DNA from 4 places in the Hymenobacter cellulosivorans genome. Region 1 is predicted to be linked to each of the others. Evidence: riboswitches for the same ligand, from Rfam matches in the RefSeq annotation. Region 1 holds a riboswitch; each other region holds the start of a gene.
The links. A riboswitch is a leader RNA that binds a small molecule or an ion and turns the genes downstream of it on or off. The one in region 1 is predicted to bind S-adenosylmethionine.

Region 1 (3,202 bases):
CGGTCTGTTTCACTTTCTCGCCGCCGGCGCTGAGCTCTTTGTCAGTTTTCCAGACCTTGCTCTCCGTACCGTAGAGCATATTTACGCCTTCAACTTTACCTTCCTTGCTACCGCAGGCAGACAGGAACAGAACGGCCAGCGTCAGCAGGCTGGCGAGTAAGCGAAAGGAAGTGGGGAGAGTTTTCATGAGGAAAGAAAGGGTTTTGGGGAAGGACAAAAACAACCCGCCGCCGCCCAAATAGCGGCTAGCGTTGCGGTTCTTACGGGGCAGAAGCTAAAGAGTTAAGCCTAGCACGGCTGGGCTTAGGCGGCCACAACCAATTTCAACCCCGGGGCGTAATAGCCCCTGATACCGTGGCCGTCAGGCACATGCGGTACTGCCACTCTCCCCTCACCTTAACCGACACATACTCATGGGACTGTTCGATTTCCTCAGCAATAAAGGCGAAGAAAAACCGGTTCAACCCGCCGCCAAGCCCGCCGCCGGTGGCACCGATTTTTTCGGAAATAATAATGCCGCTGCCAACCCCACGGCGCAACCCGCCGCCGCAAAAGGCGACTCTTACACTGTGGTAAGTGGAGATTCACTCTCCAAGATTGCCAAAAACCACTACGGTGACGCCTCGAAGTGGCACCAGATTTACGAAGCAAACAAAGCTATTATTGGCGCTAACCCCGACCATATCGAAGTGGGTCAGCAGCTTACGTTACCTACCCTTTAGGTCCTTTTTTGCAGAAAAAGGTTGGAAACGCCGCCCGAGCTTCGGGCGGCGTTTTTTTCTGCCTGCTTTTTTGGAAAAGCAAAAAAACTTTTCGCAGAATTTGGTCTTCTCAATTCCATCTGTACATTTGCAGTCACCAACCCGGTACTCTCCCAGAACGATGGGACAGTTTGAAAGAATTTATACAGAAGCGGCGAGAGAACAGGCTCCCTGACCCGCTGGCAACCTTCATCTGATGAAAGGTGCCAATTCCTGCCCGCCCGGCGTAAGGCCCGCGGGAGCTATAAGTCGAGTACCATGGAAAACAACCCCGCTTCCGCTTTCATCTCCCCATCCGCTGCAGCCGCCTCTGTGCCCGCTGCCTCGCCGATGGGTTTGCGCGTTTTCGCCGCTGGGTTTTCGCCCCGGCTGGCCGCACGAATGCGAATGTGCAGTTGGTCCACGTGTTGTTGCTGTTGCTAGCCCACTGAGCGCCTAGCTTCTCCCCTTTCTCCTTTTTTCTGGCTTTCCCACCGTGTGCGGCCACTTGCTGGTGCACTTCGGCGCAGGGTCTGGCCGGGCTCCGCTGCAGCCTTTTGGGGCTCCGGATGCCTTCCTGGTTGCCGTCGCCATGACTCCAACCAGCTGACAATCTGAAACTTCATTTCAAAGACTTCTTAACTCAGCCGTATCATGTCCACGCAAGCCCTGCAATTCGAGACCCTGCAACTTCACGCCGGCCAGCAGCCCGACCCCGTAACCGGAGCCCGCGCCGTACCGCTTTACCAAACGACTTCCTATGTTTTCAAGAACGCCGAGCACGGGGCCAACCTGTTTGCGCTGAAGGAGTTTGGCAACATCTACACCCGGCTGATGAACCCCACCACCGACGTGTTTGAGCAGCGCGTAGCGGCGTTGGAAGGCGGAGTAGCGGCCCTAGCCACGGGCTCGGGGCAGGCGGCACAGTTTATTGCCCTGAACAACATCCTGCAGGCCGGCGACAATTTTGTAAGCAGCTCCCACCTCTATGGCGGCACGTACAACCAGTTTAAAGTGGCTTTCAAGCGCCTGGGCATCGAAGTGCGCTTTGCCGACGGCGACAACCCGGCTTCGTTTGAGCAGCTGATTGACGAGAGCACCAAGGCTATTTACCTCGAAACCATCGGCAACCCGAGCTTCAGCATTCCGGACTTTGAGCGGATTGCGGCCATTGCCGAAAAGCACGACCTGCCGCTGGTTGTCGACAATACCTTCGGGGCGGGCGGCTACCTGTTCCGGCCCCTGGAGCACGGCGCCCACATTGTGGTAGAATCGGCCACGAAGTGGATTGGCGGGCACGGCACCAGCATCGGCGGCGTGATTGTGGACGGCGGCAAGTACGACTTCGGCAACGGCAAGTTTCCGCAGTTCACCGAGCCCTCGGAAGGCTACCACGGCTTGGTATTCAACGACGTGTTCGGCAAGAATGGGCCGTTTGGCAACATTGCCTTCATCATCCGGGCCCGTGTGGAAGGCCTGCGCGACTTCGGTCCGGCCATCAGCCCCTTCAACTCCTGGCAGCTGCTCATCGGCCTCGAAACCCTGAGTTTGCGCGTCGACCGCACCGTGGAAAACGCCCTGCGCATTGCCACCTGGCTGGAGCAGCACCCGCAGGTGGAGAGTGTGAATTATCCGGGCCTAAAGAGCAGCCCCTACCACGCCTTGGCCCAGAAATACCTGAAGCGCGGCTACGGCGGCGTACTGACTTTCAGCATCAAAGGCAGCAAGGAAACGGCCACCCAGTTTATCGACAACCTAAAGCTAGTGAGCCACCTGGCCAACGTGGGCGACGCCAAGACGCTGATTATTCAACCCTCGGCTACCACCCACCAGCAGCTTTCGGAGGAAGAGCAGCGCGCTGCCGGCGTGACGCCCACTTCGCTGCGCCTGTCGGTAGGTATTGAACATTTCGAAGACATCCGCGCAGACTTGGCCCAGGCCTTCGACGCCGTGCGCAACGCTGCCCCCACGACTTCCGACGACGAGGAAGACGCCGTGGTGCAGCCCGAAGTAGAACACGCTGCCCCGCTGGAGGTCTAAAGTAGAGAGGAGACTTGGCGGGCAATGAGAGTGGCCCGTCTGCTCCGGCTACGGCAGCGCCGTGAATGGCAGGATGAGGAGTTGTGAGAGAGGAATCATCCTGACCATTCCGCAATAGCCCGGGTTGAGCCGGCAGAGGTCCACCAAAACCTTCATTGGGTGGGACTGATGCAAGACGGACCAGCCGGCTCAGCCCGCGCGCTATTGCATTGATATTAAAGCCCGCCGCTTACCAGCGGGCTGCCCAACCCGACCTATTGCCTCATGAATCAGCCTCGGCTTTTGAACCTTCCGGCGGGACTCGTGCTCGAAAGTGGCGCGACGCTGGCTCCGGTGCAGATAGCCTACCACACCTTCGGCACGCTCAACGAAGCCCGAGACAATGTGGTATGGGTGTGCCATGCCCTGACGGCCAATGCCGA
Region 2 (3,202 bases), 2.9 Mb from region 1:
GGGCACCAGCGTGGTCCAGTCGATGTAGCGGGTGCGCACCGGCGTCACAATGTCGGTGTGCACGCCGTTGGAGAGGATGTAGATGTCCACGTCTTCGGCCGGGTCCTGGTCCTGGGCGTTGACCGGAATGCGGGACAAGGCAAACGAGGAGGCGACGTAGAGGCCGGCCACGGCCACGAGGGAGCCAAGGGTGTAGCCGGTTATTTTCAGGGCGGTTTTTACTCCGGGGTGCATAGGGTGCAGAAGGGCCGGGGCGGTAGCTGTAAGCAGCTGGCAGTGTAAAAAGCCGCCGCCCGGCCGGTGAGGATGAACGAGGAAGACAAGCAAAACGGCTAACCAGCGCCCAGGCGCCGAAACCGTACCGACACCTACTGCTTTTGCCCGCATTAGGTTAAGCTGCGGCAGGAGCGGGCCGGCTAGGGCAGGTAACGCAGCGGGGGCTTGGTTGAAACAAGGGAACGTCCTTCCGAGTGCAGGGAGGAACCGCGCGTGCTGCCGTTGCAATAGTAATACAATTGCCTTTGCACGTGAGATGTCTCGCTTCGCTCGACATGACGTTTTTATTGCTCCCGGCCCACTCCCAATGGGTTCCCGGCCGCGGTGGCTGCCCAGGCGGACTGCCTGGCACGCCTTCCGGTGGTGAATTTAGCGGCCCGGTTGCAAATCCGGCCCGGGCCGCGCTACCTTTGCGCCATCAATTCTTTCTGCCCAAAGGATTGTTTTTATACAGAGGCGCTGAGAGACAGGCTCCGCGAAGCGCCGGCAACCCCCCGCCCCCTGGCGGAACGGTGCCAATTCCTGCCCATATAAAAACAAGTTGCCGTGGATTGCTTCCCCCGCCTGCCCGTTGCTGTTTGTGTTGCCGCCGTATCTGCTGCGTCCCTGGTGACTGTAGCCGGCAAGCACGGGTGTTGTTGCTGTTGCTGAAGCGCCGGGCACTAGCCCCTGCGGCCCCCGTGCCGCCCGGCTCCCGCGTCTGCGGAGCCATTGCCTCGTAATCTTTTCTATCTCCGGTTGTGGCCGGGCTCTGCGCCGTTGCGCGGGCCGGCCGTTGTTGCAGCAGCGGCTGGGCCGCAGCCGGAACCTTCTTCACCTCTGAGCGGGCTGCGGCGCGTTCCTACCTCTTTTTATGCTTAAAAAATCACTGGAGCTGCTTCGCATCGAGGCGGCCGAAACGGGAGCCGGTACCCTCAAGCGCAGCCTGGGCGGCTTTAGCCTGGTGGCCATCGGCATCGGAGTTATTATCGGGGCGGGCTTGTTCTCGCTCACCGGCATTGCCGCCGCCAACAACGCCGGCCCGGCCGTCACCTTGTCTTTTCTGGTAGCCGCCGTGGGCTGCGCCTTTTCGGCCTTGTGCTACGCCGAGTTTGCCTCCATGGTGCCCGTTGCCGGCTCGGCCTACACCTATTCCTACGCTACGATGGGCGAGCTGTTTGCCTGGATTATCGGCTGGGATTTGATTCTGGAGTACTCGGTGGGAGCCGCCACGGTGGCCATCAGCTGGTCGCAGTACCTGGTCAAGGTGCTCGACAAGTTCAACCTGCACATTCCGCCCCAACTGGTGATGTCGCCCTTCGAAACGGCCAAGCTGGCCGATGGCGGCACCGTCACGGGCCTGGTCAACATCCCGGCCATGCTCATCGTGCTGGCTATTACGGCCATCATCATCCGGGGTACCTCGGGCTCGGCCTGGTTCAATGCCCTGGTCGTGACTTTGAAGGTGGCCGTCGTGCTGGTGTTCATTGCCTTGGGCTGGCAATACATTGACCCCGCCAACTACCAACCCTACATCCCCCAGAACACGGGCACGTTCGGCGAGTTTGGCTGGAGCGGCATCCTGCGCGGGGCCGGGGTCGTGTTCTTCGTCTTTATCGGCTTCGATATCGTGGCCACGATGGCCCAGGAAACCAAGAACCCGCAGCGCAACATGCCCATCGGCATTATCGGGTCCTTGCTGGTATGCACCGTGCTCTTCATTCTCTTCGGGCACGTGCTGACGGGCGTGGCCAACTATACCGAATTTAAAAACAGCGCCGCCCCAGTGGCTATTGCCATCGAAAAGACGCCCTACGGCTGGTTGTCCTCGGCCATTATCATCGCCATTCTCATCGGCTATACCTCTGTTATCCTGGTCGATTTGATGGGGCAGAGCCGGGTGTTCTTCTCCATGTCCAAGGACGGGCTCCTACCCAAAGTCTTTGCCGAGGTACACCCCACATTCAGCACCCCGCACAAGTCCAACCTGCTGCTGGGGGCCTTTATCAGCCTGTTTGCCGGCTTCGTGCCCATCTCCGTGGTGGGCGAAATGACCAGTATCGGGACCCTACTGGCTTTCGTGATGGTGTGCCTGGGCGTGCTGATTATGCGCAAAAAAGAACCCAACGCTCCGCGCGGCTTCCGCACGCCCTGGGTGCCGGTGGTGCCTATCCTGGGCATTCTGACCTGCGTGCTGATGATGATTTCGCTGCCCCTCGACACCTGGTTGCGGCTCTTCGTGTGGCTGGCCATCGGCCTGGCCATCTACTACGGCTACGGTAAGAAGCACAGCAAGCTGGGCCAGGAGCAGGGCCAAGGGTAGGCGTATCCTAGCGGCTTGGTGGGCACCTCGCACGCGTGCGGAGCGCTGGTCAAGGGCTCGGCAGGCATTCCGCACGCGTGCAAAACTGTTTTTAAGGCCTTGGGAGGCATTCTGCACGCGTGCGGAACGCCTCCCAAGGCCTTTTTAGTGGCTCTTCACCGGTGCAGGCTGTCTGCCACGGCCTTGGGAAGCCTTCTTCACTGGTGAAGGGTGCCTCCCAGGGTCGTGGTGGGGCCTCTTCATCGGTGAAGAAGGTTTGGATGTACCGCGAAGTTTTACTTCGCGAGACGTTGAACGACCGTCGTGCTGACGGCGCCTACGCCTCGCGAAGTGGAACTTCGCGGTACAGCTTATTTGCGCAGCAGCTTTCGGAGCAACGGCTGGGCTTCGGGCACCAAGCCCAGCCCGAGCAAGGCCCCGCCGTAGAGCCCCGTCAGGACCGAGCCCCGCAGCAGCATGGTGAGCAGCTTGGAGGGCAAGGTGGGCAGCAGCCACACCAGCAGGCCGCTGCCGGCCGCCACGGCCAGCACCACCGGAATGCGCCAGGTAAAGGGTTGGAGCCGGTAGCTGTACCACACAAACCAGGTGCGGACCGTGTTGATGCTCACAATGGCAAAGAGTGTG
Region 3 (3,202 bases), 520 kb from region 1:
GCCGCCATAGCCCCGGGCCGTGAGCCGCACCGAGTCGATGCCCTGCTGCACTAAATAGCGACGCACCACCTGGGCCCGCTGCTCGGAGAGAAGCAGGTTTTTAGCTGGTTCGCCCACGTTGTCGGTGTGGCCCGCTATTTCCAGGCGCAGCGCAGGCTCGGCTTGTAGCTTTTTTGCCAACGCATTCAGCGCTGGGCGGGAAGTGGGCAGCAGGGTGGCCGTGCTCTGGGTGAAATACAGGTTGGATAGCGTGACGGCCGCGCCTTTGCTCAACGCACTCAGGTCGGGCAGCTCAGTTACCGGCGCGGCTACCCGAACGGCCAACGGCTTGGGCGCAGCTACCACCGGCCGAACTGGCCGGACCGCGGCCACCGTGGGCTTCGGCCCAGCCACCGGAACCTTCGCCGGCTTGACGGCCACGACAACGGGTTCGGGTAGCGGCCGGGGCAGCTCGGGATACAAATACTGCTTGGGAATCACTGTCAACTTGGCCCGGTCCTTCGCCGCAAAGGCTGCTTCCAGCGTGGCAGGGTTGCCCAAGGCCGTCGGCCGCGCCCACGACAGCACCGCCCCCGACACGCCCTGCACATTCTTGTAAGCCAGATCAATCTGGTAAAAATAGCCCGCTTCCAGCTGGTAGACCATGTCTACCGGAATAGGAGGCTTGCGGGAGCCAAAATACGCCGGCTCGTACTTTTCCATACTCAGCACGTCGTCGCCGGCAAAGCGTACGTCGGTGGCATCGTCCCACTCGGTATGCAGCACGTAGATTCCCGATTCGGGGCGTAGACGTAGCCCGTCCAGCGCACCGAAAAGCCCTGCCCGGGTGCGCCCGGCGCGGGCGGAGCTCCTTTCCAGGTCACGTTTACCACCGGCTCTACCCGACTGTGCACTGCCGCTCCGCGCACTGAACCCGCGTAATACGTAGCCTGCAGCCCGATGCCGCCCGGCAGCTTGCCGGCCACCGTCACGCCCCGGCTCGGCTTCACGGCCGTAGCGGTGGCAGGGACTGTTTTGCCTGGTGGAGCCGATATAATACGAATGGTGCCTTCCGTCGAAGCTGCTTTCGACGGGGCCACAAAGGGCTCGGCCGTGACGGGCAGATTTACATATAGGCTTTGGGTTGGTACCGGCACCGGTTCGGCCGTAGAGCCCGGCAGTTGCCAGGCCAGCAAGGCCTTGGTATCCCGCTCCACCTGATAATATTCCACCCGCACCGAGTAGTAGCGGCCAGCCGTGAGCTTCATTTGGGCAGTAAACCGGGTAATGGGCTGGTCGACCCAGGAATCCAGGATCTGGCGGCCCCCGACCCACACCCGCATGCCGTCATCAGTGGCCATGGTGAAGGTATAAACCCCGGTTTTAGGAGCCAGAATGTAGCCCGTCCAGCGCGCCGAAAACCAGGTACTGGGTACGCCCGGCCCCGGCGACACAAAGAACTTAATAGGCTGGCCGGGGCCGTTTTGCCGTCGGCTCCAGTCGAAGTTGACGGCAGGGTCCTTGCGGGTCAAAACCAGCTTTTCGAAGTTTTTACCCTCGTAATATTGCCCACGCAGCCCGTGTTCGGCGGGCGTGGCGGCGGTTTGGGCCCATAGCCCCCAGCCGGGCAGCAGCAGTAAGGTTATAAGAATCGCGAGGCGTAAGCGTGGCAGCATAGAGTAAGGAAGTGTTGGGACGATAAGGTAATAACCAGCCGGATGAGGGCGCAGAGCTAACGAAGCTGCACCGCACAAAATTGGATTCCGGAATTTCCCGCTGTATCTTCGCTTTGTTACTTATCCAGAAAGACCGAGGGATTGGGCCCGACGACGTCTTAGCAACCTGAAATAAAACAAGGTGCTAACTCCCATTCTAGAGCCTCGGCTGTGGAAGAAGATAAGAACAGGACGCGCCCCTGCGCGGCTCTTTCTGGATAGGCACTTTTTCGCCGCTAGTTTCCTTAACTGAGCCGATATGCAACCAGCCACGCTCCGCCGCCCCGACTCCCCGCTTTACGATATTCTCCAGCAGCGCATCCTTGTGCTCGATGGCGCCATGGGCACCATGATTCAGCGCCACACGCTGGACGAGGCTGACTTCCGTGGCACCCGTTTCGTGGACCACCCCAAGCCCCTGCGCGGCAACAACGACCTGCTCAGCCTGACCCGCCCCGACATCATCCGGGGTATTCACGCCGACTACTTCGCGGCCGGGGCCGACATGGTGGAAACCAACACCTTCAGTGGCACCACCATTGCCCAGGCCGACTACGGGCTGGAGCATATCGTGTATGAGCTCAACTATGAGTCGGCGCGCATTGCCAAGGAAGTAGCCGACGAGTTTACGGCCCAGAATCCCGCCAAGCCCCGCTTCGTGGCCGGTGCTATCGGACCCACGAACCGTACGGCCTCCTTGTCGCCCGACGTGAACCGGCCCGGCTTCCGCGCCGTGACCTTCGACGAGCTAGCCACGGCCTACCTGGAGCAGGTGCGCGGCTTGGTAGAAGGGGGCTCCGATACGCTGCTCATCGAAACCATCTTCGACACGCTCAACGCCAAGGCCGCTTTGTTTGCGGTGCAGAAGTTCTTCGACGAGGGCGGCAAAGTCGTGCCGGTCATGATTTCGGGTACCATCACCGATGCCTCGGGCCGCACGCTGAGCGGGCAGACGGTGGAGGCGTTCTGGAACTCTATCAGCCACCTGCCGCTGCTGAGCGTAGGTTTGAACTGCGCTTTGGGCGCCGACCAGCTCCAGGTGTACGTGAAAGAGCTGAGCCGTATTGCCGACGTGCACATTTCGGCCTACCCCAACGCCGGCCTGCCCAACGCCTTCGGCGGCTACGACGAGTCGGCCCAGGAATTCGCGGCCGTGGTGGAAAACTACCTCAAGGACGGCATCGTGACGGTGGCCGGCGGTTGTTGCGGCACCACCCCCCAGCACATTGCCGAGCTGGCTAAGCTGGCCGAGAAGTATCCGCCCCGCCAGCTCCACCCCGTCCCCCAGGCTACCCGCCTGGCTGGCCTGGAGCCCTTCGGCATTTATCCTGATTCGCTGTTTGTCAACGTGGGGGAGCGGTGCAACGTGACCGGCTCCCGGGCCTTTGCCCGCCTCATCCGCACCGGCGCCTACGAGCAGGCCCTGCAGGTAGCCCGCGACCAGGTGGAGGGCGGCGCCCAGGTCCTCGACGTGAACATGGACGAAGGCATGCTCGACTCGGAGCAGG
Region 4 (3,202 bases), 2.0 Mb from region 1:
TGCAGTGGATTCAGCCGCCCGCTGCTCCGGTAAAAACCACGCCCGGCACGGCCCTTTTCTCAGAAGCATCGGCCTTCCTCATTACCGATATTCTGGCCCAGCTCACCCGCCCCGACTTGCCCGTGGGTTACGAAACCAGCGTCCGGCTGCCCAAAATTGCCTGGAAAACCGGCACCAGCTACGGCCGCCGCGACGCCTGGAGCATTGGCTATAATAAAGAGTACACCATCGGGGTGTGGGTCGGCAACTTCAGCGGGCAGGGCAGCCCGGCCCTTACGGGCTCCGATATTGCCACGCCCCTACTCTTCGACCTGTTCAACGCTGTGGCCTACAATTCACCCAACAACTGGTTTCAGCCCCCGGCCAGCCTCGACTTCCGGCTAGTATGCGCCGAAACCGGCCGCCCGCCCGGCGAGAATTGCCCCAACCAAATTATCGACTACTTCCTACCGGGCGTGTCGGCTAGCCTGCGCTGCCAGCATCAGAAAGAGGTGCTGCTCTCCGCCGATGGCCAATACACTTACTGCCGGGCCTGCGCGCCGGCGGCTGGCTTCCGGCGTGAGTTATACCCGAATCTGCTGCCCGAAGTAGCGGCGTTTAAAGAAGCCCAGGGTATTCCTTACCGCCGCCTGCCACCCCACAATCCCGGCTGCCAGCTTGTGCGCGGGGGCCGGGAAAAGGCGCCCAGCATCACTTCGCCCCTGGCCAATACCGAGTACGTACTTAACAAAGGTGAGCAGCAGCAACTCTTGCTCAGCTGCGCCACCGACAACGAGGTGCGCCAGGTGTCGTGGTACATCAACGACCAATTTTTGCGTACGGCGGCGGCTACCGAGCGGGTGTTTTTCCGGCCGTCAGCCGGCGTACTGAAAATTTCCTGCGCCGATGACCACGGCCGCAACACTAATATTCAGATTGTGGTGAATGAGCTGTAGCGCTCCAGCCACACATCCGGCAGCAGACTTTCTTGTCGGTTGACAATTCTGCCCCACCTACTTTTTGGCAGTGTGTCAGTCTACCAACCGATGCCGAATATGGCCCTATCCCTATTTAAACACATAAAACCAGTCAAAAATCATAGCCGAATGGCATTCGCATTATTACCTAAAGTTATAATGTAAGTTTATAGCACTATCCCCTGCTTTCGCTATTCAACGTTCTAGTATACAAATTGATGCATAGCAATTCACACAAACATTATTACTTCCTTTCACTATAACTTGCAATTATAAAACTCCTGCTATTACCTTTGCAGAGTCAATTCTTTACCCATCAAAGGATTGTTTTTATACAGAGGCGTGGAGAGACAGGCTCGACGAAGCGCCGGCAACCACCGCAAATGCGGAACGGTGCCAAGTCCTGACCATATAAAAACAACAACGTCGTGAAAACCTTGTCCAACGCCCGCACACTCTCTCCCACCTCCGCTGCTCTACAGCCTGGATGTTGTGGCATGATGTGCTGTCGGTGTTGCTAGCAGGTCACGCCCCCTTTTTCTTCCTGCCCGTGCCGACGTTCAGCCCGCTAAGCTGACTTCGCACCACCCTTTCCCGACTACCGCAGGATAGTCTGCCTGATTTCGCACAACTCCGCTGCGCCCAGGCTCTCCACGCCGCCGGCTTTTCCTCCCGGAAAAACCACATCCTCTTCGAAACATGCAAGTAGCCTCTGAGGCGCTGGTTACGCGCCTGCGCCAACAGCTCGCCGGGCTTTCCGCCGCGGAAATACTCGCGGAAGTAGCCGCCCAGTTTCCCGGCACCGCCATTTTCTCGACTTCCTTCGGCCTTGAAGACCAGATTATTACCCACCTGATTTTCGAGCATAACCTGCCTATCAAGGTTTTCACGCTGGATACGGCCCGCAACTTCCAGGAGACCTACTCCACCTGGAATAAAACCTTGCTGCGCTACGGCAAATCCATTGAGCCTTACTTTCCGCAGCAGTCGGCCGTCGAACAGCTTTTGCTCGAAAAAGGCCCAAACAGCTTCTACGAAAGCGTGGGAAACCGCAAGGAATGCTGCGGTATCCGGAAGGTAGAGCCCCTGCGCCGGGCCTTGCTGGGGCAGCAGGCCTGGTTTACGGGCATCCGGGCCGAGCAGTCGGCCAACCGCCAGGATATGCACGCGGTGGAGTGGGACGCGGGCCACCAGCTCATCAAGTTTCATCCGCTTTTCGACTGGACTTTCGAGCAGTGCTGGGACTTTGTGCATGCCCACAGCATCCCCTTTAACCCGCTGCACCAGCAAGGCTTCGTGAGTATCGGCTGCGCGCCCTGCACCCGGGCTATCAAAGCTGGCGAGGATTTCCGGGCCGGACGCTGGTGGTGGGAAGACCAATCGGCCAAGGAATGTGGCCTGCACAGCACCCACAACGGCCCCGACCCGGTGGTGGAGCCCGTCAACGCTTCGACTCTGTAAGCAGCATCCAATTTATACATCAGCGGGCAATCGGGCCTGCCGCGGCACTTAAGATTTACCTGAGCATGAGTACCCCTCACTTCGATTACCTCGACCGGCTGGAAGCCGAAGCCATTCATATTCTGCGGGAAGTTGCGGGCCAGTTTGAGCGCCCGGCCCTACTGTTTTCGGGGGGCAAAGACTCGATTGTGCTAACGCGCCTGGCCGAAAAGGCCTTTCGTCCCGGCCGCTTTCCCTTCCCGCTGGTGCACGTGGATACCGGCCACAACTTTCCCGAAGTACTCCAGTTCCGCGACGAGCTGGCGGCTCAATTGGGCGAAAAGCTCATCGTACGTAGCGTGGAAGACACCATCAAGCGGCAGCGCCTACGCGAGCCGGGCGGCAAGTTTCCCAGCCGCAACCCGCTGCAAACCTACACCCTGCTCGAAACCATCGAGGAATTCCAGTTTGATGCCTGCATTGGCGGGGCCCGGCGCGACGAGGAAAAGGCCCGGGCCAAGGAGCGCATCTTCTCGGTGCGCGACGAGTTCGGCCAGTGGGACCCCAAGCGCCAGCGCCCCGAGCTTTGGAACGTGTACAACGGCCGGATTCAGCGCGGCGAAAACGTGCGCGTGTTCCCGATTTCCAACTGGACCGAGCTGGACGTGTGGCGCTACATTCAGCGCGAAAACATTGCCCTGCCCAGCATCTACTTCGGCCACCCGCGCACCTGTGTGGTGCTGCCCAGCGGGCAGCTGCTCGGCCTCAACGAGCACCTGCGCCTCGACGAAACCGACGAAATCGTG

Region 2: another riboswitch for S-adenosylmethionine. It lies ahead of MUN80_RS15005 (amino acid permease); the one in region 1 lies ahead of MUN80_RS01590 (O-acetylhomoserine aminocarboxypropyltransferase/cysteine synthase family protein).
Region 3: another riboswitch for S-adenosylmethionine. It lies ahead of metH (methionine synthase); the one in region 1 lies ahead of MUN80_RS01590 (O-acetylhomoserine aminocarboxypropyltransferase/cysteine synthase family protein).
Region 4: another riboswitch for S-adenosylmethionine. It lies ahead of MUN80_RS09720 (phosphoadenylyl-sulfate reductase); the one in region 1 lies ahead of MUN80_RS01590 (O-acetylhomoserine aminocarboxypropyltransferase/cysteine synthase family protein).

The regions. Positions count from the first base shown of each region.
Region 1 covers NZ_CP095049.1:347,507-350,708, forward strand. Annotated here, with positions in the region: gene MUN80_RS01580 (hypothetical protein) at 1-187, opposite strand, end outside; gene MUN80_RS01585 (LysM peptidoglycan-binding domain-containing protein) at 414-722, shown strand; SAM riboswitch class I at 900-1,012, shown strand; gene MUN80_RS01590 (O-acetylhomoserine aminocarboxypropyltransferase/cysteine synthase family protein) at 1,395-2,780, shown strand; gene MUN80_RS01595 (homoserine O-acetyltransferase family protein) at 3,045-3,202, shown strand, end outside.
Region 2 covers NZ_CP095049.1:3,532,908-3,536,109, forward strand. Annotated here, with positions in the region: gene MUN80_RS15000 (TIGR02117 family protein) at 1-234, opposite strand, end outside; SAM riboswitch class I at 720-813, shown strand; gene MUN80_RS15005 (amino acid permease) at 1,130-2,578, shown strand; gene MUN80_RS15010 (lipopolysaccharide biosynthesis protein) at 2,929-3,202, opposite strand, start outside.
Region 3 covers NZ_CP095049.1:867,942-871,143, forward strand. Annotated here, with positions in the region: gene MUN80_RS03805 (OmpA family protein) at 1-765, opposite strand, end outside; gene MUN80_RS03810 (PA14 domain-containing protein) at 705-1,655, opposite strand; SAM riboswitch class I at 1,773-1,882, shown strand; gene metH (methionine synthase) at 1,954-3,202, shown strand, end outside.
Region 4 covers NZ_CP095049.1:2,299,843-2,303,044, reverse strand. Annotated here, with positions in the region: gene pbpC (penicillin-binding protein 1C) at 1-935, shown strand, start outside; SAM riboswitch class I at 1,284-1,374, shown strand; gene MUN80_RS09720 (phosphoadenylyl-sulfate reductase) at 1,656-2,417, shown strand; gene cysD (sulfate adenylyltransferase subunit CysD) at 2,483-3,202, shown strand, end outside.